Regions from separate parts of the Mammaliicoccus sp. D-M19 genome, predicted to be linked through region 2. Evidence: riboswitches for the same ligand, from Rfam matches in the RefSeq annotation. Region 2 holds a riboswitch; each other region holds the start of a gene.
What was found. A riboswitch is a leader RNA that binds a small molecule or an ion and turns the genes downstream of it on or off. The one in region 2 is predicted to bind thiamine pyrophosphate.
Positions count from the first base shown of each region.

Region 1: another riboswitch for thiamine pyrophosphate. It lies ahead of LQ675_RS01760 (ECF transporter S component); the one in region 2 lies ahead of LQ675_RS12535 (3-oxoacyl-ACP reductase).
Region 3: another riboswitch for thiamine pyrophosphate. It lies ahead of LQ675_RS10110 (thiamine phosphate synthase); the one in region 2 lies ahead of LQ675_RS12535 (3-oxoacyl-ACP reductase).
Region 4: another riboswitch for thiamine pyrophosphate. It lies ahead of thiD (bifunctional hydroxymethylpyrimidine kinase/phosphomethylpyrimidine kinase); the one in region 2 lies ahead of LQ675_RS12535 (3-oxoacyl-ACP reductase).

Region 1 is NZ_JAJNHW010000001.1:329,996-338,276, forward strand. Features, by position in the region: gene LQ675_RS01745 (hypothetical protein) at 1-256, opposite strand, end outside; gene LQ675_RS01750 (class I SAM-dependent rRNA methyltransferase) at 329-1,501, opposite strand; gene auxA (lipoteichoic acid stability factor AuxA) at 1,849-3,147, opposite strand; gene LQ675_RS14950 (hypothetical protein) at 3,295-3,420, shown strand; TPP riboswitch at 3,600-3,704, shown strand; gene LQ675_RS01760 (ECF transporter S component) at 3,795-4,370, shown strand; gene LQ675_RS01765 (ABC transporter ATP-binding protein) at 4,382-5,785, shown strand; gene LQ675_RS01770 (energy-coupling factor transporter transmembrane component T family protein) at 5,775-6,566, shown strand; gene purD (phosphoribosylamine--glycine ligase) at 6,659-7,912, opposite strand; gene purH (bifunctional phosphoribosylaminoimidazolecarboxamide formyltransferase/IMP cyclohydrolase) at 7,922-8,281, opposite strand, start outside.
Region 2 is NZ_JAJNHW010000008.1:27,271-35,551, reverse strand. Features, by position in the region: gene LQ675_RS12545 (AEC family transporter) at 1-249, shown strand, start outside; gene LQ675_RS12540 (NtaA/DmoA family FMN-dependent monooxygenase) at 246-1,553, opposite strand; gene LQ675_RS12535 (3-oxoacyl-ACP reductase) at 1,584-2,336, opposite strand; TPP riboswitch at 2,446-2,546, opposite strand; gene LQ675_RS12530 (NAD(P)-binding domain-containing protein) at 2,678-3,826, shown strand; partial or broken gene LQ675_RS15090 (PTS sugar transporter subunit IIA) at 3,878-4,312, opposite strand; partial or broken gene LQ675_RS12525 (PTS fructose transporter subunit IIC) at 4,384-5,839, opposite strand; gene LQ675_RS12520 (BglG family transcription antiterminator) at 5,919-7,757, opposite strand; gene LQ675_RS12515 (DUF3219 family protein) at 7,971-8,267, shown strand; gene LQ675_RS12510 (LLM class flavin-dependent oxidoreductase) at 8,273-8,281, shown strand, end outside.
Region 3 is NZ_JAJNHW010000004.1:85,602-93,882, reverse strand. Features, by position in the region: gene LQ675_RS10130 (ThiF family adenylyltransferase) at 1-112, opposite strand, end outside; gene LQ675_RS10125 (thiazole synthase) at 112-879, opposite strand; gene thiS (sulfur carrier protein ThiS) at 881-1,081, opposite strand; gene thiO (glycine oxidase ThiO) at 1,078-2,187, opposite strand; gene LQ675_RS10110 (thiamine phosphate synthase) at 2,180-2,764, opposite strand; TPP riboswitch at 2,841-2,949, opposite strand; gene isdC (heme uptake protein IsdC) at 3,180-3,875, shown strand; gene LQ675_RS10100 (NEAT domain-containing protein) at 3,859-5,418, shown strand; gene isdE (heme ABC transporter substrate-binding protein IsdE) at 5,415-6,299, shown strand; gene LQ675_RS10090 (FecCD family ABC transporter permease) at 6,312-7,286, shown strand; gene LQ675_RS10085 (ABC transporter ATP-binding protein) at 7,267-8,052, shown strand; gene srtB (class B sortase) at 8,036-8,281, shown strand, end outside.
Region 4 is NZ_JAJNHW010000003.1:21,678-29,958, reverse strand. Features, by position in the region: gene atpD (F0F1 ATP synthase subunit beta) at 1-629, shown strand, start outside; gene LQ675_RS08210 (F0F1 ATP synthase subunit epsilon) at 652-1,056, shown strand; gene LQ675_RS08205 (DUF1146 family protein) at 1,250-1,480, shown strand; gene murA (UDP-N-acetylglucosamine 1-carboxyvinyltransferase) at 1,631-2,926, shown strand; gene LQ675_RS08195 (DNA-directed RNA polymerase subunit beta) at 2,928-3,212, shown strand; gene fabZ (3-hydroxyacyl-ACP dehydratase FabZ) at 3,212-3,649, shown strand; gene LQ675_RS08185 (YwpF-like family protein) at 4,088-4,525, opposite strand; gene LQ675_RS08180 (single-stranded DNA-binding protein) at 4,706-5,275, shown strand; gene LQ675_RS15080 (aggregation-promoting factor C-terminal-like domain-containing protein) at 5,644-6,486, shown strand; TPP riboswitch at 6,612-6,710, shown strand; gene thiD (bifunctional hydroxymethylpyrimidine kinase/phosphomethylpyrimidine kinase) at 6,808-7,620, shown strand; gene thiM (hydroxyethylthiazole kinase) at 7,613-8,281, shown strand, end outside.

The DNA of each region.
Region 1 (8,281 bases), on a different contig from region 2:
TTAATCCATAAATTTTATTAATATCTTCAATGATATCGCCCATTAATTTAATATCCATACCAACACCAAGTCCTGGGATTGGTACTACATTTGCAGCTGAAGACATTAATGACTTCTTATGAATAAGTTCTTTAGCTTTTTTTCTACGTTCTAACAATTCTTCTTGTGAAATTGGTAATTCAGAACGCTTCTTTATTTCTTGTATACCAAATGCTTTATTGCCTGCTTTTGTCGTAATTTTATCGAAAATTCCCATTGTTTCCATTCTCCTCACAGTTCGATTATATTCAATCATTATTATAATAATATATACCCGAACTAGGAAATTTTAACCATTTATTTGTACGAATACGACTTTCAAGTATTTACTTGGTTTATAGTGAGGATGACTCTTGAAGTCTTTTGGTAATCCCATTACATCAGAGATTGTATAATCAACACCTAATTGATCTAATGTTTGATTTATCATTTTTTTGAATGCTTTTTGTGGGAAAGCACTTGAATTTGTACTTAACACTAAGTTACCATTCTCGTTTAATAATTCTAATGCACCTTCAATTAATTCAGGATAGTTTTTCTGAACACTAAAAGTCTTTTTCTTATTACGTGCGAAACTTGGTGGATCAATAACGACAACGTCATAACTTAAACCATGTCTTAAAGCATATTTGAAATAATCAAATACATCCATAATAAATATGTGGTTCTGATTAAGATCCATTGTATTTAAACCAAAGTTTGCTTCAGTTAATGGTCTAGCTCTATTAGCTAAATCCACACTTGTAGTTGATCGAGCATTTTCACTTGCTGCAACTGAAAATGCACCAGTATAACTAAATAGATTTAATATATCTTTATCTTGACTATAGTGATCTCTTAACTTTTTTCTAACATCTTTTTGATCTAAGAAAATACCTGTCATAGGTCCATCATCAAGATTAATATTATAGAACATATGGTTTTCTTCAATGACATACGGAAATTCTGGTGCTTCACCCGTTACGAAGTCTGACGCTGTTTCCATGCCTTTAAATCTTCTTTTTTCAAAAATTGATTTATAATCAAAGACTTCTTTAATTGCAGGTAATATTCTATCTTTCAATCGATATATGCCTACTGAGTACCATTGAACTAATAAATGACCGTCATAATGATCAATTGTCAGTCCACCAATTCCATCACCTTCAGCATTAAATAATCTATATGCATTGATACCATCTACATTTTCATAATATGCTCTATCATTTTTTGCTTCATCATATAACTTTACAAAAAAGTTATGATCAATCTTTTCAGTTGAGTCTAATGATAATACCCAGCCTATACCTTTATTTTGTTCACCATAATATGCAGTTGCAATAAATCTTTTACCCGCATCAACAAGTGCGACTAATTCACCTTCATCCATATTAGGCATATCAAAAACGTCGTCTTTTTCAACTAGAGGATATCCTCTTAAATATTTATCTTCTTTTCCTTTTTTGAGCATTAATTGTTTCATTATATATTAGCCATCCTTTCGAAATGTCTCACATATTATAACGTATATTATTGAAAACACCAAAAAACAGAGTATTCCCCTTTAGAATACTCTGTTAACCGAATTTTATTAATCAAAATTTCCCCCAGAAAGTTTTGATCCCCTTATATGTAAACGCTTACTAAAGTTAGTATAAAGGATAAGATTATTCCACGCAATACATTTTTTGAATAAATTCATTAAAATAGTTTACTTATTACATATTTAAACTTTTAAATACAGCAATTGCTCGCGTAAATTATAAAATAAAAGACACTTTATTAAGCGCATATTGCTCAATAAAGTATCTAACTATCTTGTGTATGATATTAAAATGATTTTTTCAAGTGAATGATAAATGCAGGTGTCACAAATAATAATAGTAAAAATGAAATTGGTGTGATAAACACGGAAAATTGTGAAGTTTGAATTGCTGATACAAAGAATGTCGTTGCAATTTCAAAGAATAATGCTGAAATGACAAACAACTTACCAAAATTATTTTTATTCTTATAATTTGTCGTGTAATTGAAGTATGCATATAAGATAATCAATAACATCAAAATAAATAATGTTAACCATTCAAAAACGTATTGAATTTGAGATAATTTCCATTCACCTGATAAGAATAAACCATTACGGTTATTAAACTCTATAAATGTAAATAAGAATAAAACTACAGTACTTATCCATTCTATATAACTTTTCTTTAACCATTTCGGTCTTCTCATCCATCTTGGAATATCGTCTTCTTCGATTTTAATAATCTCTTTCCATTTTTCATTACGTCGTTTTCTTTTAGCGATTGCCTCTTCAGAATTGAATTTTTCTAAAGTAGCCTGTTTGAAATTCTGTAATTTTTGGTAAAAACCTTCTGCTAAAGTATATATTTTTCTTGTTAAGCGATTATTTTTAACTCTTGAATATCTTTCTTCATGAAATTGTTCAATGTCTTCATCACTTACTGGTAATGATCTTCTTAAATATAAACTAATCCATACTGACATTTGACTCAGACACCATAACAGTATGAAGAATAAGTTTACACTCATAACGTCTATAGGTTTTACATTTTGAGTATCGATATTATGGTTCATTGCAAATTGTGAAATGAAATAACATAATCCATATGAAATAATAATCCATAAATAATGTTTCTTCCGATGCATTGGATTCAGTTCATTTTTATAAACGACATATCCCACATGAATTGCAAATGGAATAATAAATAAGAAAGATGCAAAACTATATACTTGGAACATGGTCATCATAATAACAATCATTAAAATAATTGTGAGTCCGATATAAAATATAGAAATATCATAATCGTAATGCGTCGTTCTTCTTAAAGTACGTCCTACTAATAATACAAACACACCAAATAGCAATACTATAATTGCTGCGATAACTGGAAAGTTACCGATATAATGGTGTAATATTCTTACTAATTCATCAAAAAAAGCTACAAAAAAGTCCCAAATATTATTGATATGGATATTACTTGAATCCTTGATATTATAATCTTTAATACGTGGTGCATTAAAAAGTATAAGTAATCCAGTAATCAAAATAAATATACCTATAATTCGACTAAAATGAACTTCCCAGCTTTTTTTCTTTATAGCCATGTTCTTCACCTCATTGAACATTATAATTGTTTCATTTTCAATTGTCTTTAATTATATTGAAAATCAGTCCCAAGTACTAGCAAGAAGTTTAAAACTTATATGTAGTTGGGTATATAATAATATCATAAATTTTAAAGGAGTGTTATTATGACTCATAATGATAAGCATAAAGAAGAAGCAGAAAAAGCTAAGAAAAAAGAACAAGAAAATAAGCAAGACAACAACAAAGGTCAAGATGAAACAAAAGAAAATATACAAGACACATTCGAATAAATAAATTTCATTATCGTGCCTAGTCGGGAGCGAAATCACAATTTGCGATTTCGCTCCCGATTTTATTTTGAATTTATTTTAATGACTTACAAATCATTTATTTAAGAAATTAATTTTATTTTTATGATTTACTATTGACAAAAAGATTAATAAGACTTATCGTATGGATAACAAATTAATAAATGCACTAGGGGTGTTTTGAAACTGAGACAGACATGAAAAGGTCTGAACCCTTTGTACCTGATCTAGATGATACTAGCGTAGGAAAGTGTTCGTAAATCATATAATATTCATTTTTAAATGATAACAATATTTTTGTGCGCTTCTATTTAGATATAGGAGTGCACATTTTTTATATAAAAGGAGAATTTAACATGTCAAAAAGATTAACGTTATCAGATATTTTAGTAACTGTATTAATTGGTGCTTTGTTTGCAATCATTTATAAGTTCTTATGGATACCTTATGAAATTTTAAAACCACTTGGTCTACACTTAGAACAATCTGTATATGGTGTATGGTTTATTGCAGCAATTGTCACTTATTTAATTATTCAAAAGCCTGGTGTTGCCATTCTTGCTGAATTTGCTGCTGGCGCTGGAGAAACAATTGTAATGGGGCAATTCGATATTCCAACATTTATATATGCATTATTACAAGGTTTAGCTTGTGAAATCATCTTCCTAGCTGTTCGATATCAATCAAGAAAATTATCAGTTGCAGTAATAGCTGGAATGGCTGCAGGTATTATTACGTTACCAATTGATTGGTTCTATAATTACTTAGGTGACGTTGCTTTATGGAATGTTATTTTAATGTTTACGATTAGAATTTTAAGTGGTGCAATCGTTGCGGGTGCATTAGGCTATGCAATTGTAAAAGCACTTGACCAAACTGGTGTTACGAAATTGTTCAGACCAGCATCTAAAAAAGATTATGACTTATTATAGGAGTTATTCAATTGTTATCACTAAAAAATTTAAGACTAAAGTATCCTGATGATGAACGCATTATATTTAAAAATTTAAACATCAATATTAACGATAAAGAAAAAGTTCTGTTACTAGGTCCAAGTGGATCTGGTAAAAGTACATTATTAAATATATTAAGCGGTATTATACCGAGATCGATGGACATACCGATGAAAGTAGATTCAATCAATATCGATTCACTTCCGGGTGTTATTTTCCAAGATCCAGATACGCAGTTTTGTATGCCTGAGATTAAAGAAGAATTAGCATTTGTGCTTGAGAATATGAACATCGAACCTGATAAAATGGACGGATTTATAAAAAATGTCATGAAACAGGTAAATTTAAATGCTGACCCTTCACTAAAAATCAATCGTTTAAGTGGTGGTATGAAACAAAAATTAGCGATTGCTTCTATATTATTACAAGATACAAATACGTTATTTCTTGATGAACCGACAGCAATGCTTGATCATCAATCAACGACTCAACTATGGGATTTGATTATGGATCATTGGACAAATCAAACCGTTGTAATCGTGGAACATAAAGTTGATTATATTTGGAATTATGTTGATAGAGTCATCGTGATGAATGAAAATGGTGAAATCACACATGATAGTACACCTCAAGATATATTAGATCATCATACAGACATATTAAATGAATACGGTGTATGGCATCCTAACTCATGGCGATATGCCCCAAAATTAACTAAACAGACTACTGAGCACAATCCGTTGTTAAATATAGAGCAGTTAGATGTACTACGTGGCTCCAAAAAACTATTTAGTATAGATGAATTAACGATTTCAAGTGGCGAATGGCTTACAATAACTGGACCAAATGGAACAGGTAAGACAACATTTTTAGAAACGATGATGCAGCTCATTAAATATAATGGTCAAATACTTTATAAGAATAAACACATCAAAAAAGTAAAAGATGCTTCTAAACATATGTATTTCGTTTATCAAAATCCAGAATTACAATTCATCGAAACATCTGTTTATCATGAAATATTTATCAATTATGCTTATCAAGATAAACAGACAGCTCATGACAAGACTCAAGACATGTTGACGTTATTAAAACTTAATCATGTGAAAGACCAACACCCTTTTGAATTATCAATAGGACAGAAAAAAAGATTAAGTGTCGCAACTGCATTAAGTACAAATTCTGAAATTATTTTACTGGATGAGCCAACATTCGGTTTAGACAGTCACAACACCTTTGAACTCATCAAATTATTTCATGAGCGTGTACAAAATGGTCAAACTATCTTAATGATTACACATGAAAATGAGATCATTAATCGTTATGCTACTAGAAGATTGACGATCAAAGACGAGCAATTACATGTAAGCGGTGGTGAATCTCATGTTAACTAATTGGAAGAAATACTCTACATTTATTGATGAAGTCAATATTCTAACGAAACTTATATTAGGTATCGCTCTATTTTTCTATGCGATATTTATTCATCAATTTGATTTCATGCTCTATTTAACGATTATTATGTTCCTTTATTTAATCATCATGAGCGGTGTGAGATGGTTACCACTATTAATCGTCATTGTAATCACTTTATTTTTCGGACTCACTTCTTCCTTATTTATGATTTTTTATGGTGAAGGAAGCGAAACAATTTTCAAGTTTGGCATTATTCATATTACTGAAGAAAGCTTTTTAAGAGGTATTCACGTAACCATGCGTACACTTGTTATTTCTTTTTACGGCATGGTTATACCATTTACTTCACAAATCATTTATGTGTTTTATAGTTTCATGCAACATTTAAAAGTCAAACCTAAAATTGCATATGCTTTCATGGCTTCTATACGCATGATACCTCTTATGTTTAGCTCTTTTATGCAGTTAAGACAAGCTTTAAAGATGCGTTATGCAGTTATAGATAAAAGTAACCGCAAAGCCTTAAAATGGATACACCATTTGCTCATTCCAACGTTAAGTCAAAGTATAAGAAAATCTCATAGGTTAGCTGTTGCAATGGAAGCAAAAGGATTCACAAACGGCAAAAGAACTTTCTATTATAAGGTACCTTTCACTAAAAATGATTTATATTTCATTTTAATGACGATTGCACTCGTTGCTGTTGCATATTTATTAAATATTTATTTACCTATAACACACATTTCAGATATTCGATAACATTGCGTTATATTTGACCATACCTTTCCCTAAAAGAATGAAATATAGCGCAATGAAAAGGCTGAGACAAACTTTGTTGTCTCAGCCTTTAATTATAATTTATATGCTTTTAATGCTTTATGCCCAATATCATTTCTATAGAATAATTGTTCACTTTTAATATGTTTGACTTGTTCATATGCATGTTTTTGAGCCGTTTCAATATTATCACCCGTACCGATAACTATCATGACACGTCCACCGTTATTTTCATACTTGCCTGCTGAATTCTTCTTCAAAGCACTCACAAAATATTGATCTACATGCTCTAAACCTTCAACTGAATATCCTTTATCATAATCACCTGGATATCCTTTAGATGCTAATACGACACCAACAACACTTTCATCTTTCCATTCTAATGTTATGGGTTCTTTATGATACACCTTGTTTAATATTTCAATAAAATCAGAATCTAATTTAGTCAATAATACTTGTGCCTCTGGATCACCGAATCTTGCATTAAATTCAATTACTTTTGGTCCTTCTTTTGTTAAAATTGCGCCAATATAAATCAAACCAAAATAGTTAATGCCTTCACTCACTAAAGCATCCGCAATAGGTTGTGCGATTTTTTGATTCGTTTCTTCCAATACATCATCCGTAATATGTGGTACCGGACAGTATGCGCCCATACCACCTGTATTTGGACCTTTATCACCATCGAATGCACGTTTATGATCTTGGGCGATACAATCAAATGGAACTGCATATGATTGATTCACAAATGTCATAACTGAATATTCTTCTCCATCAAGAAACTCTTCGAATACTACTTTTTCATGAGGTGTTTGATATAAAGTTTCTACGCCTTCCCTTGCTTCTTCACGTGTTAAAGCAACGATTACACCTTTACCGGCTGCAAGTCCATCTTTTTTAAGTACAATAGGTATTTTGCACTGCTCAACATAATTGATTGCTTCTTCTTTTGTTGTGATTGTCTTATATTCTGCAGTTGGAATATGATACTTTTCCATAATCTTTTTCGCAAATTCTTTAGAACCTTCTAATTGTGCTGCTTCTTTATTTGGTCCGAAGACTTTAGCATTTGTTTCCTCTAATACATCTGTTAAACCATCTATTAAAGGTTGTTCAGGTCCAATTATTACCCATTCAATATTGTTTTGTTCTACAAAAGATTTTATAGCTAAATGATCATTTTCTTGAATATCCGATACAATTGTCGCAACTTCTTCCATTGCATCATTACCCGGAATGACAAAGACTTCATTTACTAATTTAGACGATTGACATTTTTGAGCTAACGCATGTTCTCTTCCACCTGATCCTATAACAAGTACTTTCATATTGACCTCCTAATGTTTAAAGTGTCTCATACCAGTAAATACCATACTGATTCCATATTTATTTGCCATATCTATTGAATCTTGATCTTTAATTGACCCACCTGGTTGGATAATTGTTTTAATACCTGCTTTTGCTGCTGTTTCTACAGTGTCACCCATTGGGAAAAATCCATCTGAGGCTAATGCTACATTTTCATTCATTTCAATTGCACGATCAATTGCTATTTTTGCAGAGCCAACTCTATTCATTTGTCCAGCACCTACACCAACAGTTTGGTGATCGTTTGCTAGTACAATAGCATTACTTTTAACTGAGCGGACAACTTCCCATCCAAGTTCTAACGCTTTCCATTGTGCTTCAGTTGGTTC
Region 2 (8,281 bases):
TATATCTTTATAAGATTAGTAGTTGGACCAGCTATCGCATTTGTCATTATAAAATGCATGGGTTTAGACGGCATTATCGCTCAAACATTATTTATTGCTTCAGCGATGCCGACATCCGTGAACAGCTCAGTTATTGCACAAGAATATGATAATTATCCAGCTTTAGCTGCAGAATTAGTCTTCATGTCTACGTTGTTTAGTTCTATTTCTGTTGTTATTGTCATTTATTTATCTTATTTAATTTTTTAATTTACATTTAAAAGTTCTTTAAATGTCTGACTTGAATATGCTTCTCTATAGAGTCCGCGTCGTTGTAATTCTGGAACAATATATGTTACAAAATCTTCGAGACTATGTGGTAAAGTAGGTGGCATTAGATTAAAACCATCAGCAACACCAGACTTAAACCAAAGTTCCATTTCATCTACTATTTCTTCAGATGTACCTATTAATGTGAGATGCCCACCACCTGCATTGAGATAACCTAATAATTCTCTCACTGTAGGTTTGGTATCTTCTATAATTTCTAAAATCGTTTCATATCTGCCTACTGGACCATCGAATGCATCTACAGGTGGCAATTCTGGGACAGGTTCATCCAATGACCATTTCGAACAATCTTGCCTAACAAATGTACTTAATTGTTTGATGGCATTTTCAATTGGTAAAGCTTTATCTAATTTTTCTTTTTTTAGCAGTGCTTCTTCACGTGTTTCCCCAACATAAGTAACCAATCCTGGAAAGACTTTAATATATTTCTCGGGTGTATCGCTTTCGCTAATGGCCTTATTTAATTTATTTCTATAAGCTTTCGCTTGTTTCAAATTCCATGATACTGAATAAACAGCATCAGCATGTTTGACGGCTAATGCAATACCTTGTTTGGATGCACCAGCTTGCATAGCGACCGGTTTGCCTTGTGGGCTACTCGGTGTCGATAACGGTCCATTTACTTGGAAATAATCGCCAGAATGGTGGAAAGCATGCACATGCTCATGGTTAATCACTTTATTGTTATGACGGTCATGAACGAAGTCTTCTTTATGCCAAGATGTAAATAATTTGTCCATCAACTCAGCAAATTCTTGAGCTTTATGATATCTATCATCATGTTGAGGTAAAGCTTTCATACTATGGTTTTGAGCTTCTATATCTGTCATGGATGTTACTAAGTTCCAACCGACACGACCATTCGTTGCATGATCGAGGGTTAAAATTTGTCTAGCCGCAGTATAAGGGTTTGAAAATGAACTTGATATTGTTGAAACTAAACCAATATGTTTTGTAACTTGTGATATAGCAGTCAAGTTCACAATTGGATCCAACCAGAATGCTGGTAATTCACTATCTGATTTTGCAGGGAATGATTGATTATCTGCAAAGAACACAGCATCTAATAAACCTCTTTCTGATAGTTGTGCTAATGATTGATAATAAGAGATATCACCAATCTGTTCAATAGAGGAGTCTTCCATAAGCCATGCTGCTTGATGATGGCCACATCCATATAATAAGACACCAATATTGAGTTGATCGCTTCTTAAATTACGCATTTCTATTCTCCTTATCTCTCTTTTGGAATTCTAGTTCATTGTTAAGCCACCATCTACAGTATAATTTTGTCCAGTTATACCACTTGCTTTATCAGAAGCAAGAAAGCTCACCATATTTGCGACATCTTGTGGTGAAGTGACTTTTTTAAGAGGTGTTGATTGAGCAATTAAGTCAAACACTTCAGGTGTTGTCACAGAGCTGGCATCGGTCGTTTTGAGTAGGCCACCAGAAACAACATTGGCTGTAATGCCATGTTGACCTAATTCAGCAGCGATATTACGCGTGAAGCCAATTAAACCAGCTTTCGCAGTTGTATATTCGTGATAAGGTACGACAGGATTTTGGAATAAATTCGTACCGATGCTAATAACCGCACCTTGTTTTCTTTCAATGAATTGAGGTGCAACACTTTGCACAATATTAAATGCTGCTTTTAATGTGCCATCAATTTGTTGTTGATAGTCTTCCCATGCAAGGTCGACGAATGCTTTTTGTTTTACTGGGTCAAATTTAAAGTTAACTAAGGCATTGTTGACGACGACATCAATTTTTTCAAAATGTTTCGTACCTTCATCAATTAACTGATCAACTTCAGCGCGATTCGTCACATCCGCTTGAATAGCAATCGCTTGTTCTGCTCCAATTTCAGCAACTAACTGTTCTGCTAACGCTTTACTATTATGATAATTAATGATGACTTGATGTCCTTCAGATGCTAATGTACGTGCGATTGTTGCGCCTAATCCTCTACTACTACCTGTTACTAATATTGTCTTTGTCATATGTAACACTCCCATATAGAATTTTAAATAAAAAAATACACAACCTTCTCGTAAGAAAGTTGTGTAAAAACAAAGATATTTATAAAAAGGGCATAGTCATCCCTATAAATTCATTTCACAAACACTTTCCTACGCTAGTACGATCTAGTTCAGGTTCAAAGGGTTCGAGTTCATCCTCATCTCAGTTAAAAAACACCCCTAGTGCATCTATTTAATTACTATCAATGTATAGTTTTTAATAATCGATGTCAAGTTTGTATAAATGTCAGTTGCAAATGATAGGAAAAATCGGTTATGATATAAAACGTATTGATTACGATTTATAAAATGAAGGTGATAAGATGAAGTGGACGATAGTAGGTGGTGGCATCCACGCTATAACGATAGCATTAGAATTAAAAGTTAAAGGATTAAAAAATAAAGACTTAACAATTATTGACCCGCACGATGTGTTCTGTCATCAATTTGACCATCGAACACAGAATATTAGTATGCCTTATTTAAGGTCTCCAATCGTACACCATGTTCACCCAAATCCTTTTCATTTAAAACAATATTTAAAGAAAATGGACTATGCAGGTGGAATTTATGGTAAGTATAAAAGACCAAAAAGAGATATGTTTATGGACCATACAGCGGAACAAGTTGAATATTATCGATTACATGAATGCCATATTAAAGACACTGCTGTAGATATAAAGAAATATAGAGATGATTGGTGTGTCGTATTGGAATCAGGGGAGATGATATATACACAGAATGTCATCATCGCATCAGGTTGTAATCATAAGCCAAAGGTTCCAGAAATGTATGAGCATGCACCAGATGTACAACATATTTTTGAAGATGCAAATATTCAATTTAATGAAAGTTCTCACGTTGTTGGAAGTGGGATATCAGCTGCACACTTAGCGTTAAAATTAATTTATCATGATGATGAAAAACATGTGCATCTATGGACGAATAAGCCGTTAGAAATTCATGATTTTGATGCTGATCCAGGATGGTTAGGACCTAAAAATATGGCAAGTTTTTCAAAAGTGATAGATCCAGAAGAAAAGATGGATATTGTTTTAAAAGAACGTCATAAAGGTTCTATGCCTCAGGAGTTGTTCATTAGATTAAAGAAATATGTGAAAAAGGGCAGACTAACGATACATCTCAATGAACTAGACTATATTAACAATCATCAAATCATAACAGTAGATGGGAAACATATTGATTATGATCATATATTGTTGGCAACAGGGTTTGACAATACTTTGTTAACACAACCGATATTAAATCGCTTAATTCATGAGTATGAAGCACCACTCAATAAATGTGGTTACCCTGAAATCAGTAAACATTTGGAATGGCTGCCGAATTTATTTGTATCAGGTGGATTAGCAGATTTAGAACTGGGACCTTTCGCAAGAAATATTATGGGTGGAAGAGAAGCGGCACGTAAGATAGGTGAAAAGTATCACGAAATAGAGCAATGCAGTTAGATTTATCAGACATAGAAAAGCCTGGAACAAATTCGTTCCAGGCTTTTTAAATTAAATTTCTTTCAAAATATGATAAATAGCTTCTGTGCTTTCAGCGTTGATTAATTTTTCTCTTGTTTCATCATCCATAAGTGTACGTGACAGTCTTTGTAATAACTTCAAGTGTGTATCACTACTATCATTTGGTACAGCAATTAAGAAGATGATTTTAGGTTGTGTTTCATCTAAACTTTCCCATTCAACACCATGTTTGTTTTTCAGAACAGCTACGACAGGCTGTTTGACAACATTTGATTTAGCATGCGGGATGGCTACATTCATACCGATTGCTGTTGTTGATTCTGATTCGCGTTTCAATACAGATTCTTTTAACGTTTCTTCATCGTCTATAAAGTTGTGATATTTTAAATTGTGAATCAGTTTATCTATTGCGTCATCTCGTGACATTTCAGCGTCTTCTATCGTAATGACTTTTTCATGAAAGACTTGTTCTGAATCTGTTTTAGTTTCATCATTTGAAGTGGATGTTTCTTTTTGATCGTTATCATCTTCATCTAATCCCATAAATGATGTTGTCATACCACTATTAGATGATTCCATTTCAGGTGATGCAACTGTTGCTTCTTTTTTCTTCAATAAAAGTGTAACAAGCATTGTAACACTACTTCCGATAATTACAGCAATAAAGAACCATATTATTTTATCGATACCACCAAGTACGGCTACAATTGGACCACCATGTGCAACTCTATCTCCAACGCCACCTATAGCTGCTATGGCTGCTGCGACCATTGCACCAATCATATTTGCAGGAATAATACGTAATGGGTCTTGTGCGGCAAATGGAATAGCACCTTCAGTAATACCGAATAATCCCATCGTAAATGATGCTTTACCCATTTCAATTTCACCTTTATTAAATTTACGTTTATTGATAAAAGTAGCAAGACCTAAACCAATTGGTGGTGTACATACAGCTACTGCAACCATACCCATAACGGCATAGTTTCCTTCAGCAATTAAAGCTGATCCGAATAAGAAAGCAACTTTGTTTACTGGACCACCCATATCGAATGCAATCATAGCTCCGATAATAAGTGCTAAGATAATGCTATTTGTACCTTGCATACCTTTTAACCATGTTGTTAAGCCTTCAAAAATACTTGCAATCGGCGCACCGATAACAAATATGAAAATAAGTCCTACAATAATTGAAGAAATAATAGGAATAATGATAATTGGCATAATAGGTGCCATTGCTTTAGGAATTTTAATGTTTTTAATCCATTTAGCAATATAACCTGCTAAGAAACCAGCGACAATACCACCTAGGAATCCTGCACCAGCTTCACTTCCGTAAAAGCTACCATCAGCAGCAATTGCGCCACCAATCATACCTGGTACTAAACCTGGTTTATCAGCAATACTGACTGCAATGTAACCAGCTAGGATTGGAACCATAAAGCTAAATGCTAAACTACCAATATTTTCAATAGATTTCCAGAATGAATCATCAGGAATTTTAAGACCTTCTGGTGTTGTATCTCCACCTAAAGTTAAAGCAATGGCCATTAATAAACCACCAACTACGATAAATGGCACCATGAATGAAACACCATTCATTAAATGTTGGTAGACCATTTGTAGACCACTTTTTTGTTCTTCGTCATCATGAGTTTGTTTGCTGCCACCTTTTTCATGATGAATATGTGCATCTTGATCGATGATGCGTTGGATTAATAATTTAGGGTTGTGAATACCTTCTCTAACACTTTCGTTAATTAATCGTTTCCCGTCAAATCTTGATAAATCGACTTGTCTGTCAGCAGCGATAATAATACCATCCGCTTCTCTAATTTCTTTTGATGTCAGAACATTTTCTGCACCGACACCACCTTGCGTTTCTACTTTAATATCTATGCCCATCTCTTTTGCGGCTTGTTCTAATTTTTCTTGAGCCATATAAGTGTGTGCAATCCCGTTTGGACATGATGTAATTGCTAAAATTTTCATAACGTCAGCTCCTTCTTAATTCAATTGTAAACGCATTCACTAAAACATAAAAAAGAATAATTGCCGTTAGTAGTGGCAATTATTCTTTAAAACGTTCAATGATATATTGTTTGAATGGTTCATCTTCTATTTTTAGTAAATGCGTAACATCTTGTTCTGTTAATGTAGCAATACTGTGAATGATTTTCTTCATTACTTGTTTATCTTTGTCTGCAATAGATAAGAAAAATACTAAATGAACTTTATGCTGCTTCCATGCTATATCTTGGCGGAGTCTAAACATTAATACATGTGACTTAAAGACTTTAGTAGGATCGCCATGTGGGATAGCAATGCCGTTTCCAATATAAGTTGATGAGAACTTCTCCCTTTCTAATGCACTTTCAATATACCCACTTGATATAGCATGTTGTTGATTAAGCAAACGTTCTGCATGTTGGAATATATCAACAGTAGAATGTATGTCTGTTTCGATCGGTACTGATAGAAAATCGATAGGCAATAATGCGTCGTTGTTTAAAACAGGGTTTTGCTTCTGATTTAAAATGGTTTGGAATCTATGTGCATCTTCTTCTGAAAATAACGGCGATACTTGAACAACTTGTACGTTACTAGGTAGATGTGTCATATCAATGTCGTGTGTTGTAACAAGTATATCTGTGTTAGTGAATGGGTATGTTGAAACATCTTCAAGTTTAATCGTATCGATAATATTAATTTTATGGTTTAACTTTTGAATTTTTGCTTCTAACAAGCTTGAAATGCCCAGTCCATAATAACAAGTAATGACAACATTAAATTGATCTTGTATATTACGATCTATTGATGATTGAAAATGCAATGCTAAAAAGGCTATCTCATCTTCACTTAAATTGAGTTGTGCATCTTCTTCAAGTAAATGAACCGTTTCATATAATGCGTTGAACACAAAAGGGTATTGCTGTTTAATATCCTCTGTAAGCGGGTTGTTAATATAAACATTCTTAACGATACGCAAATATGTTCTACTAAAATGCGAATAAACATTTTCACGAAGTACAGCATCTTGCATAAAATCTATACCGACTTTCGAGTTCATTTGATAAATTAAGCGTTCAATATAACTTTGAATAAATATTTGTTTAAAGCCGAGGTCATATTTATCAAAATAATAGCTAATAAAAAATGAAAATAACTTTGCTGTTTCATCGCTTAAAGTGTATTTAAGCTTTCGGTTGATGTCTTCTATTATTGCTCGGGAAATGACTAAAGCTTCTTGATTAATATCCCATTGCTCTGTCGTATCGTGGATTCTTTTGAAAATGATAATAAGGTGTACGAGCAACTGTTTAATATGCACTTTTGAAGTTTGAATATGGTAATGTTCTAAATGTTGTTCCATAATTTGCATCATTAATTCTCTATGTGCTTTTGGTATTTCATTCATAATAAAGTCTTCTACTTTAACATTGTTTGTAGAGAGTTGGTTTAAATGAAGAATGGCGTTGCGAATATCCATTTCATTACCACTTACCGTAATACCTTTTCTTTTAACAAGATTAATCACAACATCATAAGATTCACACCAAGCTTGAATTTGGTTTAAATGATCGATAAGTTCATTCTTCGTTAAAGCAAAGTCATCAGATAATTGCTCAAGGGTAACAGATTGCTTATACATTAATAATTGATAAGCCATCTTGATGAGCGTCTGACCATTCTTTTCCGTATATTGATTCAGAATAGACTCTATCTCTTCAGCTTGATACAACTCGTGATTTAGTTGATAACCACGCCCTTTAATACTAATAATAACATCTTTAATTTCACTATTAATATATTTAATATCGCTTCTTACAGTTCTATTTGAAACATTCAAATAGTCAGCTATTTCAGTCCCGTTTAAATAACTATCACGATTTAAAAGTAATAGTCTCATTAATTTCACATGTCTTTTTAACAATAATCCCACCACATTTCAAGTCCACATTTAGATTCATATTATATTGTAAGCGTTTAAAGAATGGGTGACAAATAAATGATTAGACACTCATTCAAGTATTCATGCGCTATAAACAGAATGCATGTATTATATCTTTCAACATATTATATTGAACTTAGATAATAAATATAAACTTTGAAGGTGACATAATTGGTTGAAAATATATATTTAGATAAAACGCAAATTCCATTAACACATTTTGAAGATGAAACTGTAGATGGTTTATATAAAGTAACAATTGAATTTAATGTAACGAGTGAAGCGTATCACGATATTGCTGTTTTATTATATAGAGGGCGTTTTGATGTAGAAATTCCGGATAAAGATAAGAAATTTAAAGGTGAAATTTATAATTATTCAACATCTTTAACAAATTTATATAAGGACAATCAAGTTGCGGAGTACCGTCTTGTACTTAAAGAAATACGAGAGGGACAAAAGGGATGAGCAATATGAAATTG
Region 3 (8,281 bases), on a different contig from region 2:
CATGACTGCCTAATGCACCTGCACCCAATATCATTATACTGGTATTCTGCAATTTTTCTTGACTATGCTCGCCGAACTGTTGAAACTTCATTTGTCGCCCGTAACGTTCCATTACAAGAATCCTAATCCTTCAGTTGGGCTTGATGCTTGTGCTGTATATTTAACAGGAATTCTTCCTGCTTCATAACTCAATAGACCGGCTTCAATACCTAATTTCATCGCTTCAGCCATTTTTACAGGGTCTTTCGCACTAGAAATGGCAGTATTCAATAAAATTGCATCTGCGCCAAGTTCCATCGCGAAACAAGCATCTTTCGGTGAACCAATACCAGCATCCACGATAACGGGAATGTTAGATTGTTCAATGATATATCTTAAATTAAGTGGGTTATTAATGCCTATGCCTGTTCCAATTGGAGAAGCTAGTGGCATAATCGCGTGAACACCTAATGCTTCAAGTCGTTTAGCTAACACAACATCACACGAAATATAAGGACAGACAATATAGCCTTTATCTAATAATATTTCACATGCTTTATAAGTTTCGATTGGGTCTGGCAGTAAAGTTTTATCATCTCCAATGACTTCTACTTTAATTAAGTTGCAAAGCCCAGCATGATTGGCAATTTCTGCAATACGTACAGCTTCTTCTGCAGTATGTGCACCAGCAGTATTAGGAAAAGTAATAAAGCGATTTAAATCAACATTTGCTAATGGGTTAGGTAATGATTTGTCATATAAATTCATTCTTCTAACAGCAAAAGTCAGCACTTCTGCGCCTGATGCTTGGATTGCTTTAGATTGTATTTCTTCATCTTTAAATTTACCAGTACCTAATAATAATCTTGAGTTGAGTTCATATGGTCCTATTTTTAACATTTTATCCGCCTCCAACAAATTCTAGTAGTTCTAATCTATCTGATTCTCTAACAGTAATATCATTAAATTGTTCACTTTTAATGAGTGTATCGTTCCACTCGACGATGATTCTATCTTTATCTAATTCCAGAGAGTCTAGTAAATCTGACAACGTTAACGCATCTTCAAAATTAAATTCATCACCATTAATGATACATTTCATAAATGGACACACCTCCTCACTTTAAACGCTTCTAATAACGTAGGTCTTACTTCATAAACAATCCATTCAGCCATTAATTTGCCGATTATAGGTGACAGTAATATGCCATTACGATAATGGCCCGTAACAATATATAAATCTTCATCGATTTCATCCATAATGGGCCACTCATTATCAGTGTATGGTCTAATGCCCGACCATTTATGAATGAGTCGACTACTTGATAATAATGGAATGTATTTACATGCCTGACGCATTAACCAATTTTCTCCTTCAACTGATGTGCCAACAGTATAGTCATCTACATAACTCGTTGCACCCACTAAAAATCGATTGCCACGTTTCGGCACAATGTAACAGCCATTCGTCATGAAAAGTGTTTGTTCTAATTTTAAGTCTGGATGTTCTAACAGTAGAACTTCGCCTTTAACACCTGTTACTTTTGGCTCAATTTCATAGTCTGCTAATAACTGATGACTCCATGCACCTCCAGCAACAATGACCTTTTTGGAAAGTAAAATTTGATTTGCAGTGAGCACTTTAAACGAATCGTTTAAGCGATGTATGGATTTAACTTCAGTATGATAAATGCGTTCAATTCCTTTATACTCAATAGATTTCAATAAAGCTTTAGCATATTGATTGGCATTAATTTGGCCATCAAATGGAATATAAATCGCTTTATGATTATAGGAAATCGTATGATTTGAAAGGTGACGAAGTGATTGACTATTTAATGTAGTAACTGAACGATCACGTTTATTTAAAAAACGATATTGCTCAGTTAAGCTGTCGATATCATCTCGTGATGCGGCCATTTTAATTAAACCGTGTGCTTGATAATCAATATTGATATTCGTCTCTTTATATAACGTGTGACTGAGTGATTCGAAATAATCTCTCGAACGTAATGCAAGTTGATAAAGGGGTGTATCTTCAATAAATTCATTTTGTGCACCTAACATCCCACCAGCTTTATAAGATGCGTGTAATCCAGGAACATCTCGATCTATCACAGCGATAGACAACGAATCATTTTTAAGGGCTAATTCACGCGCAATAGACATCCCCATGACGCCAGAGCCAACAATTAACATGTCATACATATGCAAGCCACTCCTCTCTTAATAACTGAATTTCACGCGAACTTCGATCTCTGAAAAATGATATTGCACAAACACCTTCAAAGCCATGAGGCAACGACTTAATAGAATGCGTATCTATGCCACCAATTGCATAAACAGGAATATCTATAGATACTGCATCCTTTATGTCTTTAGAAGACCTTGGTTTAAGACCATCTTTAGAACACGTTTCAAACACGTGACCAAAGAATACGAAATCTAAAGACCACTCACGTGCGCGTTTCACAGTTTCAACTGAATGTGTAGACATACTAACGGATATATGAGGGTGAAGCTTTTTAAATTCAAATGCTTGCACGTCATCTTCACGAAAATGAATAAAATTTAAATCATATTTTTCAAGTATGGTCATATCAGAATGAATCATTAATTTCGTTTGCGAAAAGCCATTTGCTAATAAATAATCAAACGCCCAGCATAGATCATCATGTGTCATAGGCACTCTCAGTAATAACAAATCAATCTCTTCTGCAATCTCTATATAATGTTCTAAATCATCAACATCTAAGTCTTTATACGGTGTAACAGCAATAAACAATGAAATCACTCCAAATAAAAAACGCTATTTTTCTGGATAGAAAAATAGCGTAAAAATTTAATTATAAGTATAAGTAAGCTTATATACGCCACTTTCCTACGCCAGTATGAACTGGATCAGGTTCAAGGAATCCCGAAGTCACTACTTCAGTCTCAGCCTATAATAAGGCACTTCCAGTGGACATTTATTCAGTTATTACATCCATTGTACATATAAAAGTAAGAATGTTCAAATTTATATGTTATTTAGTTACAACCCAAATTATTCCATTCTATTAATTTTTAAATTTTGCGAAATAAAATTTTGATAACTAACTATTTATTAAAATAGAAAATAATATTGACATTGATAACTATTATCAATTAAATTATAAGGTGGAAGGAGAATTTCAAGAAATTTACAAAGGAGGTATATTATGAAAAGGTTTAAACAAGTTTTAAATATTGGGTTATTAGTACTTATTTTATTATCAGTAGGCGTAGGTAAGGTGGCTTCTGCTGATGTTAAGGATGGTACTTATGACGTTGATTACACAGTATTGAAACATGGTACTTCAGATGTTTCGATTGCAAATGATTATTTTAATAAACCAGGTAAGTTAGTAGTTAAGAATGGCGAAAAGCAACTTCAATTAACGATGAATCACAGCCATTGGATTAAAGGTATTACAGTTGATGGTTCTGCTGAAAGTATCGTAAGTGAAGACAAAGGTTCAGACGTTAGAACGTCTAGCTTTAAAGTGAATTCTACATTTGGCCAACTTGCTGGAACAATTGATGTTTATATCAATGAAAAAGTCGATGGTAAACCGTTCTTATACGATAACAAATACAAAATCACATTTGATGTGAAAGAACCTTCTGGCCAAGCTGCGGCAGTTTCATCTAGTGATGCTTCAAAGAATTCAACAGCAGCATCTTCTAGTTCAAATAGTAGTACACCAACTAATGGATCTGCAACTTCTTCACAAGATGTGAAAAATCCTCAAACGAGCGCAGGCACACCGGTAATGATTACAGTCCTTCCAATTGTTGCAGGTATGTTATTAATTGCTACGTTTATGTTCAATAAAAAATTGAAAAGAGGCATAATTAATGAAGAAAAGTGTTAAGTCATTATTAGCGTTTTCTTTATTATTCTCAACTCTTTCATTCAACACTTATGAACCGCTTAGTCATACAACAATGAAAAAAGTTGAAGCAGCAGAAGAACAAGCATCAGCAGTGGAAAGTAAGACAATTGATTTTGTAGTTAATAAAGATAAATCAAATGAAATATCTTATATGGATCAATATATGGTGAAACCAGCAAAGGTATATTTTGAGAATGGGGAAACGTATGTTGAGATGACTTTGAAAAGCGCTTCTTATTGGAAGTCATTTGAACTGTATGATGAATCAGGCGCAATTGCCATTCAAACAGTTAAAGAAGATCATCAAGCTGATACAAAAGTCATAAAGTTTAAAGTTAAACCAGGTAGCCAATCGTTTACTTCAAAAGTTCACATTGTTGTACCGGCAATCAATTATGACAACAAATATACGACTCATGTAAATTTTAAAGAAGTTATTCCTAGTGCACCGACAACTCAGAATTCAAATCAACAAGATACAGGAAAAATAGATTCAAACAATAAAGAGAAAGACGATTCAAACCAATCAACGACTGACCAAAAGCAGGATAATGCAAATCAGAATAATGAAGATACACAACAAGCACCTGCAAAGGATTCGAATCATGAGAAACCACAAACAGAACTTCCAAAGCAAGATACACCAAAGAACGATGAAAAGCCGATAACAAAAAAAGAAGTGCCAATTCCTGATAAAGTTAAAAATCCGACTGGCTCCAACCAAGGATCAACTATTCAAGAAAAAGCAACTTCAACGTTAGGTTACATGGTCTATAAAAATGGTTCAAGTGAAATATCTTATATGGACCAATATATGGTGAAACCTGCACGTATCGTTGAAGAAAATGGTAAACAATATGTTGAACTAACATTGAAATCAGCTTCATATTGGAAGTCATTTGAATTATTCGATCATGATAAGAAATTAAATGTCACAATCGTTTCAGAAGATCAATCTGCAGATACAAAAATCATTCGCTTTGAAAAGCCGAAAGATTTAAAAGTATTAACATCTAAAGTGCATATTGTTGTACCAGCGATTAACTACGACAATCATTACACAACACGTATTGAATTTGATAAAGAAGCGGCATCTGTCAATGTAAATACAGACACAAGTGATGAACAGCAACGATTTGTCAACACACCAAGTAAAGATGATGACACTAAAGGTCATGACTCTCAAAATGTTCAACACAAGCAGACAACACCGACAGATGACCAAAAATCCGAATCTTCAAATGCTTCATCTGGAGCAAATAGTTCAACAAATCATAGTTCATCACCTGTCACACCTTCAAATCAAGCTGCGACAAGTGGTAACAATGAAACAAGTACTACAAGTGCAGATAAAGTGAGTCCAAGTTTCGATCGTAATGCAGATGGTTCAACAAACATGAAACTCGTTAATCCTTCAACAAGTAGCAGTGGAGATGCGATGACATATGCACTTATATTCAGTGGTGCAGTATTGTTATTAGCTGGTTCATTCTTCTTAGGTAAGAAGCGAGCATCTAAATGAAAATCAAATCGCTATTAATTTTAATGATTATATGTAGCTGTCTACTTGCGGCTTGTAACATCAACTTTAGTAAATCATCAGAACCTTCAAGTAAACAAAAGAAAGAAGAATTTAGAATCGTACCAACTACTGTAGCTTTAACGGAAACTTTAGATGCATTAGATTTAGATATCGTAGGTAAACCGACAACTTATAAAGATTTACCGAAGCGATACAAAGATGTACCTGAAATTGGTCAGCCTAAGAAACCGAATGTTGAAGTTGTGAAATCACTTAATCCAACACATGTATTAACTGTTACAACAATTAAATCTGAGATGGATCCAGTGTTTGAACAACTTAAAATGAAAGGTACTTATTATGATTACGACAGTTTAAATGGTTTGAAGAAATCTATCACCGAAATGGGTAATACGTTCAATCGTAAAGAACAGGCTAAAAAACTTAATAAAAAGTTTGATAATGCCGAAGCTGAAATTAAAGCTAAGATTCAAGGTAAAAAACGCCCTAAAGTACTGATTCTTATGGGTGTACCCGGTAGTTATCTTGTAGCAACAGAACACTCTTATATTGGTGATTTAGTGAAAATTGCCGGAGGAGAGAATGTTATACAAAATGAATCAAGAGCATATTTAGCCTCTAATACGGAAGAACTTTATAAAGTCAATCCTGATATTATTTTAAGATTGCCACATGGTTTTCCAGACCAAGTAAGAGAAATGTTTAAGAAAGAGTTTAGTACAAATGATATATGGAAACACTTTGACGCAGTTAAAAATAATAGAGTTTATGATTTAGAAGAAATACCATTTGGCATAACAGCAAGTATTAAAGCTGACGATGCGTTAGTACAGCTTTATGACATTTTATATCATAAGTAAAGAGGTTAAAACATGAAAAAATATTCGCAACTCACGTTCTGGATCATGTTATGTATGCTTGTCATAACAATTTATATATCGCTTGTAAGTGGAAAGTTACCTTTAAGTATAGAACAAATCATCACGAAACTCACAACAGGTACTGAACCTCAAGTAGATGCAGTTATTGATTTACGTATGCCAAGAATATTCATCGCGTTATTTGTTGGAGCTGCTCTGAGTGTATCAGGGGCTTTGCTACAAGCGGTATTACAAAATCCTCTAGCTGAAGCGAATATTATTGGTGTGACATCTGGTGCACTTGTTGCACGAGGTGTCATACTTATATTTTTACCTACCTTGTATTTCTATTTACCGATATTCGTCTTTATTGGTGGGGTTATACCGTTTCTTATATTATTCCTATTAGTATCACGTTATCAGATTACTCCGATAAGACTCATATTAGTAGGTGTTGCGATATACGCCATGTTAAATGGTGTAATAGAACTTTTATCTATGAGTCCTGTTATGCAGTTACCAACAGGTTTAACGATGAAAGTATGGCAAGATGTCTATATAATTGCCGTCACTTCAACAATAGGGATTATATTTGCACTCATGTTAGTAAACAAAGTGAACTTGTTATCATTTGAAGATAAACAAGCGCATAATATTGGTTTTAATATTACGAAATATCGACTTATCATCGGTTTAGTTGCTGTATTTTTAGCAAGTAGCGCAACAGCTATCGTAGGTCAATTAGCATTTGTAGGCTTAATCGTGCCACATATTATAAGACGTATTGTTGGAACGAATTATAAAAAGGTCATACCATATTCCATTATATTTGGTGCATGGCTCGTATTATTAGCAGACACGGTAGGTCGAACAATAGCGCCACCTTTAGAAATACCAGCTAGTACGATTACGACTGTAGTAGGTGGACCATTCTTGATTTACCTTATTTGTAAAGGAGCGTATGTCCATGCGAACAGAGAACGTTAGTTTCAAATACCAGAGAAAGCATATTTTTAAATCGTTAAACATACAACTCAAAAAGCACGCCATTACAACTATCATTGGACCTAATGGATCGGGTAAATCAACATTGTTACAAATATTATCACGTAATTTAGAGCCGAGTGAAGGTATTGTTTACTTAGATAATCAAGCTATTTCATCATTAAATAGAAAAACATTAGCAAGGCAGTTAGCGACCGTACATCAAAATAACCGTGCGCCAGAAGATTTTACAGTTAAAGAAGTCGTACAGTGTGGAAGATATAGTTACCAATCCATATTGAAGAAAGATATCAAACAAGAAGAAGTCATTCAGCATGTGTTACATCAACTAGAATTAGAAGACTTTCAAGATAAACCAATTAGTGAATTGTCAGGCGGAGAATTACAACGTGTGTTTATCGCAATGTCACTTGCGCAAGAACCACAATATATGTTGCTAGATGAACCAACGACATACTTAGATTTAAATTATCAATATCAAGTATTGGATATTATCAGGTCACTTAAAGAGAACTTTAATATCACCATTATCATGGTGTTACATGATATTAACCAAGCGATAGAATATAGCGATGAAATCGTATGTATACATAACAATCAAGTCATCCAAGGACCTCCAGAAGAAGTCGTAACAGAATCCTTTATTTCACGCGTATATAATATCGATGCGAAAATCATCCATGACCCAGAATGTGGCATGCTGATTTGTAAGAGAAAGGGCAGAGCAACACGTGAAAATCATCATTAAAATCATTCAAATAGCATTAGTCGCTGTCATCATATGGTCTGGATATGTCATGTATCACAATAAACAAGAAGATAAAGAAGCGGAAGAACGCTACATTCATTTACAACAAAATTATACACAAATGACAAACACTAATACCGTGCGACCACAATTCAAACAACTCAGTAACATCAACAAAGATATTATAGGATGGATACATCTAGAAGGCACATCATTGAACTATCCAATA
Region 4 (8,281 bases), on a different contig from region 2:
CAGCATTATTAGGCCGTATGCCATCTGCCGTTGGTTACCAACCAACACTTGCTACTGAAATGGGACAATTACAAGAACGTATTACATCTACAAATAAAGGATCAGTTACATCTATCCAAGCAGTATTCGTACCTGCCGATGACTATACTGACCCAGCGCCAGCAACAGCTTTCGCTCACTTAGATGCTACTACTAACTTGGAACGTAAATTAACGGAAATGGGTATTTATCCAGCCGTTGACCCATTAGCTTCAACATCACGTGCCTTAACTCCAGAAATTGTTGGAGATGAACACTATGATGTTGCGCGTCGTGTACAACAAACATTACAAAAATATAGAGAGTTACAAGATATCATTGCCATACTTGGTATGGATGAATTATCTGATGAAGATAAGAAAACAGTTGAACGTGCTCGTCGTATTCAATTCTTCTTATCTCAAAACTTCCATGTAGCTGAACAATTTACTGGTCAAAAAGGTTCATACGTGCCAGTTAGTCAAACTGTACAAGATTTCAAAGCTATTCTAGAAGGACAATATGACCATATCCCAGAAGATGCTTTCCGTTTAGTCGGTGGTATTGAAGCAGTTCTTGAAAATGCTAAAAACATGGGTGTAGAGGTCTAATAATAATTAGGAGGAATGGAAAATGAATACATTTACCTTAGATGTTGTCACTCCTAATGGATCTGTTTACTCAGCAAAAGAAGTAGAACTTGTTGTTTTACATACTGAAACTGGTGAAATGGGTGTAATGGCTGGACATATTCCAACTGTTGCAGCTTTGAAAACAGGATACGTTAAAGTAAACAAAGCAAGTGGTACGGAGTATTTAGCTGTTTCCGAAGGATTTGTTGAAGTAAGAACTAATAAAGTTACAGTTCTAGTTCAAGCGGCTGAAACTGCCGATGAAATAGATAAAGACCGTGCGATTAATTCTAAAGAACGTGCTGAAGAACGATTGAAAATGAATCGTGATGAAGTAGACTTTAGACGTGCTGAACGTGCACTTCATCGTGCAATTAATCGAATTGAAGTGGCTAAATTTAGATAAAATAAAAGAGTCTGGGACATAATGTAATGTCTCAGACTCTTTTAATATCTTGGCAGTAGATGTCTGAATTGAAAATGCGCTTGTACCAAGCTTTTTCAACTCTAGTCATCCTTGCCGGGGCGGGACGACGAAATGTTTTTATCTAAATAGATTTCTGTCCCACTCCCTTATATTTTTAGAAGGAGTTGTTAATATGGAATATTATGGTCAATTAGGTATTATCGGACTTTTACTACATGTCATTTGTGTATGCTTGGCATTCTGGGCACTCCAAGGCGTACGATTAGAACAAATTTTTAAGAAAAATCATATTGCGCAAGCACAAACATTTCTTATCATTTTATCTATACTATTAGGTACGGCTGTAAGTCGTTTTATTTTAGATATACTCCAATATTCGCTACAATTAAGATTGCTATTCTAATAATAAGAAAAAATTACATAAATATATGAAAAAAGAACAAAAAAGTAGTATAATATTTTGGTGATGTTTATGAATCAAGAAAAATGTGTATTAAATAAATATATACATTTGTAAAATAAATAAAAGTGAAGTTTTTTGGAGGATAATTATATGGATAAAATCGTCGTGAAAGGCGGAGCAAGTCTTAATGGCACAGTTGTAGTCGAAGGGGCAAAAAACGCAGTATTACCAATATTAACAGCTACACTTTTACCAAGTGTTGGTCAAAGTGTATTGACGAATGTACCTAAATTAAGTGATGTAGATACAATTAACACAGTACTTACGCATTTAAATGCATATATAGAATATGATGCAGATCATAACACTGTAAAAATAGATGCATCAAATACACTAAAAATCGAAGCTCCATATGAATATGTAAGTAAGATGAGAGCAAGTATCTTAGTTATGGGTCCTTTATTAGCTAGAGAAGGTCATGCTAGAGTCGCTTTACCTGGTGGTTGCGCAATTGGTTCAAGACCGATTGAGCAACATTTAAAAGGATTTGAAGCTTTAGGTGCAGAAATTGAACTACATAACGGATTTATTGAAGCAACAACACCTAATGGCTTAAAAGGAGCTAAAATTTATTTAGATTTCCCAAGTGTAGGCGCTACTCAAAATATTATGATGGCAGCAGTACTTGCAGAAGGAAAAACTGAAATTCAAAACGTTGCAAGAGAACCAGAAATTGTAGATTTAGCTAACTATCTAAATGAAATGGGTGCACAAGTACACGGTGCTGGCACAGATACAATTAGAATTACTGGTGTTAATCAATTACACGGTGCAGAACATGCTATTATTCCAGATAGAATTGAAGCTGGTACATTTATGATTGCAGCAGCGATTACTAGAGGAAATGTCAATGTTATTGGTGCAATTAGAGAACATATGACAAGCTTAGTGTCTAAATTAGAAGAAGCTGGTGTTCAAATTACTGATATCGAAGATGGATTAAATATTCAAGTACCTGGTGAAATTAAAGCAATTGATGTTAAAACAATGCCACATCCAGGATTCCCTACAGACATGCAATCTCAAATAATGGCTTTATTATTAACAGCAAATGGTACGAGTAAAGTAACTGAAACAGTATTTGAAAATAGATTTATGCATGTAGAAGAATTCAAACGTATGAATGCAGATATTTTCATTAACGGTAGAAGTGCAATGATTACTGGTAACAGTAAATTACAAGGTGCAGATGTAAAAGCTACAGACTTAAGAGCAGGTGCATCATTGATTCTTGCTGGACTTGTGTCTGATGGATATACAAACGTAACAGAACTTAAACATTTAGATAGAGGTTATGTTGATTTTCATGGTAAACTTAAAGCATTAGGTGCAGACGTTGAACGCATCAATGATAATGGCAAGTTAAACGATAAAGCGAGGGTTTAGTATGGCTGAAACACAATCATCAAGATCTGACGATAAAAAAAGAAAGTCAACTTATCAATCTGTTAAAGAGAAACTTCAAAGAAATAGAGTAGAAACAATTCAAGGAGTGGAAGTAGAGCATCGTGTCATTCCATTATGGATTAAATTACTTATATTATTAGTATTAATGATTTTATTATTTATTGTTGGAACTATGATTGGATACGGTATACTTCATAATCCATTTGGGGTGTTTAATCCCGAAACTTGGCAACACATCTTTGATTTAACTGGAAGGAGCTCATAATGGAAACTATTTATGACTTTAACGAAATTAAAAAAATTATACCTCACCGTTACCCATTTTTATTATTAGATAGAATAGTAGAATTAGAAGACGGTAAACGTTGTGTAGGTATTAAACAAGTAGCAGGTAACGAACCATTTTTCCAAGGACATTTTCCTGATTATGCCGTAATGCCAGGCGTATTAATCGTAGAAGCATTAGCACAAACAGGTGCAGTTGCAATGTTACGCTTAGAAGAAAACCAAGGTAAACTAGCAATGTTTGCAGGAATTGATAAATGTCGATTCAAAAAACAAGTTACACCAGGTGACACTTTAAGACTTGAAGTAGAAATAAACAAAATAAAAGGTCCAATAGGAAAAGGAACAGCAAAAGCAACAGTAGATGGAGAAGTTGCATGTAGTTGTGAAATTAGCTTTGCTATTGTAGATCAATAAATAAAAAAGAGAAAACAGGCAGCTGTTTTCTCTTTTTTCTGCTTATATATGGAATTTGATTTTGTTAGGGACAGAATTCTGAGAAATGTCCGTAAGAAGTGTCGCTAGGGACAGAATTCCTAGAAATGTCCGTAAGAGGCGTTGTTAGGGACAGAATTCCGGAAAATGTCCGTAAGAGGTATTGTTAGGGACAGAATTCTGAGAAATGTCCGTAAGAGGTATTGTTAGGGACAGAATTCTGAGAAATGTCCGTAAGAAGTGTCGTTAGGGACAGAATTCCGGAAAATGTCCGTAAGAGGTGCTGTTAGGGACAGAATTCCTAGAAATGTCCGTAAATGAGCGCCCACCTAACTACCAGAATTCGGAATAATGGAAGTAAAACACCTAAATATCCATGTAATAAAAAATCTAGGACCACAAACTGTCCTAGATTTTTATTTATATATTGCTTTTTTCGTCTTTTAATTTCGGTTTAGATTGCATCAATCTATTAAATGAAGTTTTAAGCTCATCTCCTGATAAGCCTTCATCTATGAGTTGCTCTAGTAATCGTTCTGCATAAACTTGTCGTAATGTATAGATATGACATTCAAATACGACTGATATTTTATCTTCTAGTTGTTCTATGTATTTTATGGTTGCATCAAATAATGCTGGGTCGTTTGAAGGTCTAGTTATTACAACACGTGTATCAAGTAAGGTTTGGTTATCGTGATATTCTTTCATTTGTTCATAATGGATATCTGAAATTAAGATCTCTAGTAGCCATCCTGTACCACTATTTTCTTTATTAATAATGATACCATCTAATAATTCATATTCTGTAATTTGTTCATCGTCTACAATTTGAAAGCGTACGGCTTTAAATGTTTTCATAAACATCCCCCTTATCGTTAAATCTACGAATGTTTAACTTTGTTATCTATTATAAAGCACTTTTGCATGAAATAACAATAATCATAAAATAAAGTGAAGAATAAGTGTTTATTTTATGATTTATCGGACTTTGACTGAAAAAATTGACTCATTATATTATAAGTATAAGGAGGTGAGAATATGTTAAATAAATCTGTATTAGTTGGACGTTTAACTAAGGACCCTGCATATTATAAGAAAGGTGAAATCATCATTTCTACATTTTGTTTAGCTGTTGAACGTGGATATAAGACTAAAGATGGCACGATTGCTGTTGATTTTATTGTATGTAAAGCATTTGGTAAACTTGCAAATAATATTCATGAGTATACAAAGAAAGGACAACTTGTTGCATTAACTGGACAAATTCAATCAAGAGCATATGTTAAAGATGATAAGAAACATTATATAACAGAAATTATTTGTGAAACGATCAAATTCTTAAATATGCCTGCATCAAGTAAATCAACGATTCCTCAAACGAAAGATGAAATGAGTGAATTAATTAGTGAAAGTGCTGAAAGTTATGCTAGTGACCTTTCATCTAAAGTAGCAAAAGAAAAATTACGAGCTGAAGCATTAGCAAAAGAGAATGGTGCAAACAATTTAGATGATAAGTTATATAAAGATTATCATAATGTCGTTGACGTTATTGATGAAGCTAAACAACAAGCCCCTGATCCGAATGCAACAAAAGTAACAACCTCATAGCATTAAACTTCAATAAAACTGTTTATAGAAATACTTCCGAAAATAAATATTCTTGATTCTAAATTCCGAGACTTGCTGTCTTGCTGTAGGGCAGCAAGTATACATAATTACAAGTAATTGTTTAAAAAATTACATGAATATGACAAATTGTCTGATAATTAATTTTGTTCAATCTTTATAAATGGCTTTGTTTAGGTATTTTGTTCATTAATATTCAGAATATTGTCTGAAAATTAACGTAATCTAACTGTAATATTAGCTGTAATTTTTTCATATACCTGTAACCTATGACATAAAAATAAGTGGTATAGTTTAAACAGTAAAAATCATATAAAAAGTGAAAACCTTACAGGAGGAAACATTCAATCATGAAAAAATTATTAGCAGTTTCAACTGCGGCAGTTGCAGTTACTACAGGGGTAACAGCTACAGCCGATGCAGCAACACATACAGTAAAATCTGGTGATACTTTAGGTAGTATTTCACAACAATACGGTACTTCAGTAAGTGCTATCAAAGCAGAAAATGGTTTAAAATCTAACTTAATCTTCCCTAACCAAGTAATCAAGGTTAACGAGAAAAGTTCAGAATCAACTACAGAATACACTGTAGTATCAGGAGATACTTTAGGTAAAATTGCATCTAAATACGATGTAACTGTATCTCAATTAAAAGCATGGAACAACTTATCTTCAGATCTAATCATTGTTGGACAAACTTTATCATTACAAGCTCCAGCTCAATCAGTTGAGCCAGCTAAAGCGCCTGTAGCACAACAAGCGCCAGTTCAACAAACACAAGAACAAGTTGCAGCTCCAGCTCAACAACAAAGCTACCAAGCGCCTGTTCAATCATACAAAGCGCCAGCTCAACAAACATATAAAGCGCCAGCTCAACAATCATACCAAGCACCAGCTCAAAAAGTTAGAACTACTCAAACTTCAACAGCTAGCACTGGTGGATCTACTAAAGCTCAATTCTTAGCTGCTGGTGGTTCAGAAGCTATGTGGAATGCGATTGTATTACCAGAATCAAGTGGTAATCCAAATGCAGTAAGTCCAAATGGTTACCAAGGTCTTGGTCAAACTAAAGAATCTTGGGGTACTGGATCAGTAGCTACACAAACTCAAGGTATGTTAAACTACGCTAAAAACCGTTACGGTTCAGAATCAGCTGCTATTGCTTTCCGTCAAGCTAACGGATGGTGGTAAGCCATACACTTTAATCTAAAGTGGTTATAAATTAATTAATCCAATCGTCTAGGAAATATCCTAGGCGATTTTTTAATTTGACCACAATACGTCTATTTGATAATCTTAAGTAAACTGAATATATGAGTGACTGCTAGGGGCGCCATTTGGCTGAGATGATTAAATTCAGTCCCTTAACACCTGATTTGGATAATGCCAACGTAGGAAAGTGGTCGATGAACGTTTTTACAACTATTAATTGACCTCTTTCTTATGAAAGAGGTCATTTTTTATGAAGTTATGAATAATAGAATTATAAATATAAATTTGAGGTGGATTACAATGAAAAAACCGAATATAGCATTAACAATTGCTGGAACGGACCCAAGTGGTGGAGCGGGTATTATGGCGGACTTAAAATCATTTCATGCATCAGGCGTTTATGGAATGGCTGTTGCTACAAGTATCGTTTCACAAAATAGTTTAGGTGTACAAGATGTTTACCATTTACCTGTTGAAGTTATTGAAAGCCAATTAAAAAGTGTCTTTGATGATGAAGTGCCACATGCTATAAAAACAGGCATGATTGCATCAGAAGAAATGATGCAAACGATTAAACCATTTATTGAACAATCTGGAAAGCCGTATGTTATTGACCCAGTAATGGTTGCTAAAAGTGGTGATGCGCTAATGGATGATGAAGGGAAAGGGAAACTTAAAGAAATATTACTACCATTAGCTACAGTTGTTACACCTAATATTCCAGAAGCAGAAGATATTACTGGATTTAAAATTCAAACTGAAGAAGAAATTAATAAAGCTGGTGCATTTTTCTTAAATGAAATTGGATCTAAAGGTGTTGTTATAAAAGGTGGACATCTGGACGGGGATGCAATCGACTATTTATTTACTGAGAATGGCGTGAAAAGCTGGAAAAGTGAAAGATTTAGTACGAAACATACACATGGAACAGGTTGTACATTTAGTGCAGTGATAACAGCAGAGTTAGCTAAAGGTCATTCAATTGAGGAAGCGGTAGAAGTAGCTAAACGATTTATTACGTTAGCTATTCAATATACACCTGAAATAGGCAAAGGTAGAGGTCCAGTGAACCACTTTGTATACCAAAAGATAGAGGGATTAGATTATGAGTAAATTAACAAATATTAGAGAAAATAGTCCATTAATCGTATGTTATACAAATGATGTCGTTAAAAACTTTACAGCTAATGGTTTAATTTCATTAGGCGCAAGCCCCGCAATGAGTGAAGAACCTGAAGAAGCAGAAGAATTTTCAAAAGCAGCAGGAGCATTTCTTCTTAATATAGGGACGATTACGACTGATAAAGCTTATGATATGAAGAAATATGCTGAAATTATGCATGGAAATGGTGTTCCAGTAGTTCTTGATCCCGTAGCAGTTGGTGCATCACAATTAAGAAAGACTTTTTGTACGACGTTATTAAATGATGAAGTTGTCGATATTATTAGAGGTAATGCATCAGAAATTTTAGCACTTATTGAAGAAGACACAATTATGAAAGGTACGGATAGTGATGATACGCTTGATGCTATTAAAATTGCGAAAAAAGCGCATCAGCAATTAAAGTTACCGATTATCATAACTGGAAAAGTTGATGTCATTGCTTGTAATAACAAAATTATAGAATTGCACAATGGTAGTGAGATGTTAACGAAAGTAACTGGTGGAGGTTGTTTATTAGGTGGCGTAATAGCTGCATTCTTATCTCATGAAAAAACAATTACTATTGATGTATTAGAAGAAGCATTAGCAACATACAATATAGCAAGTGAT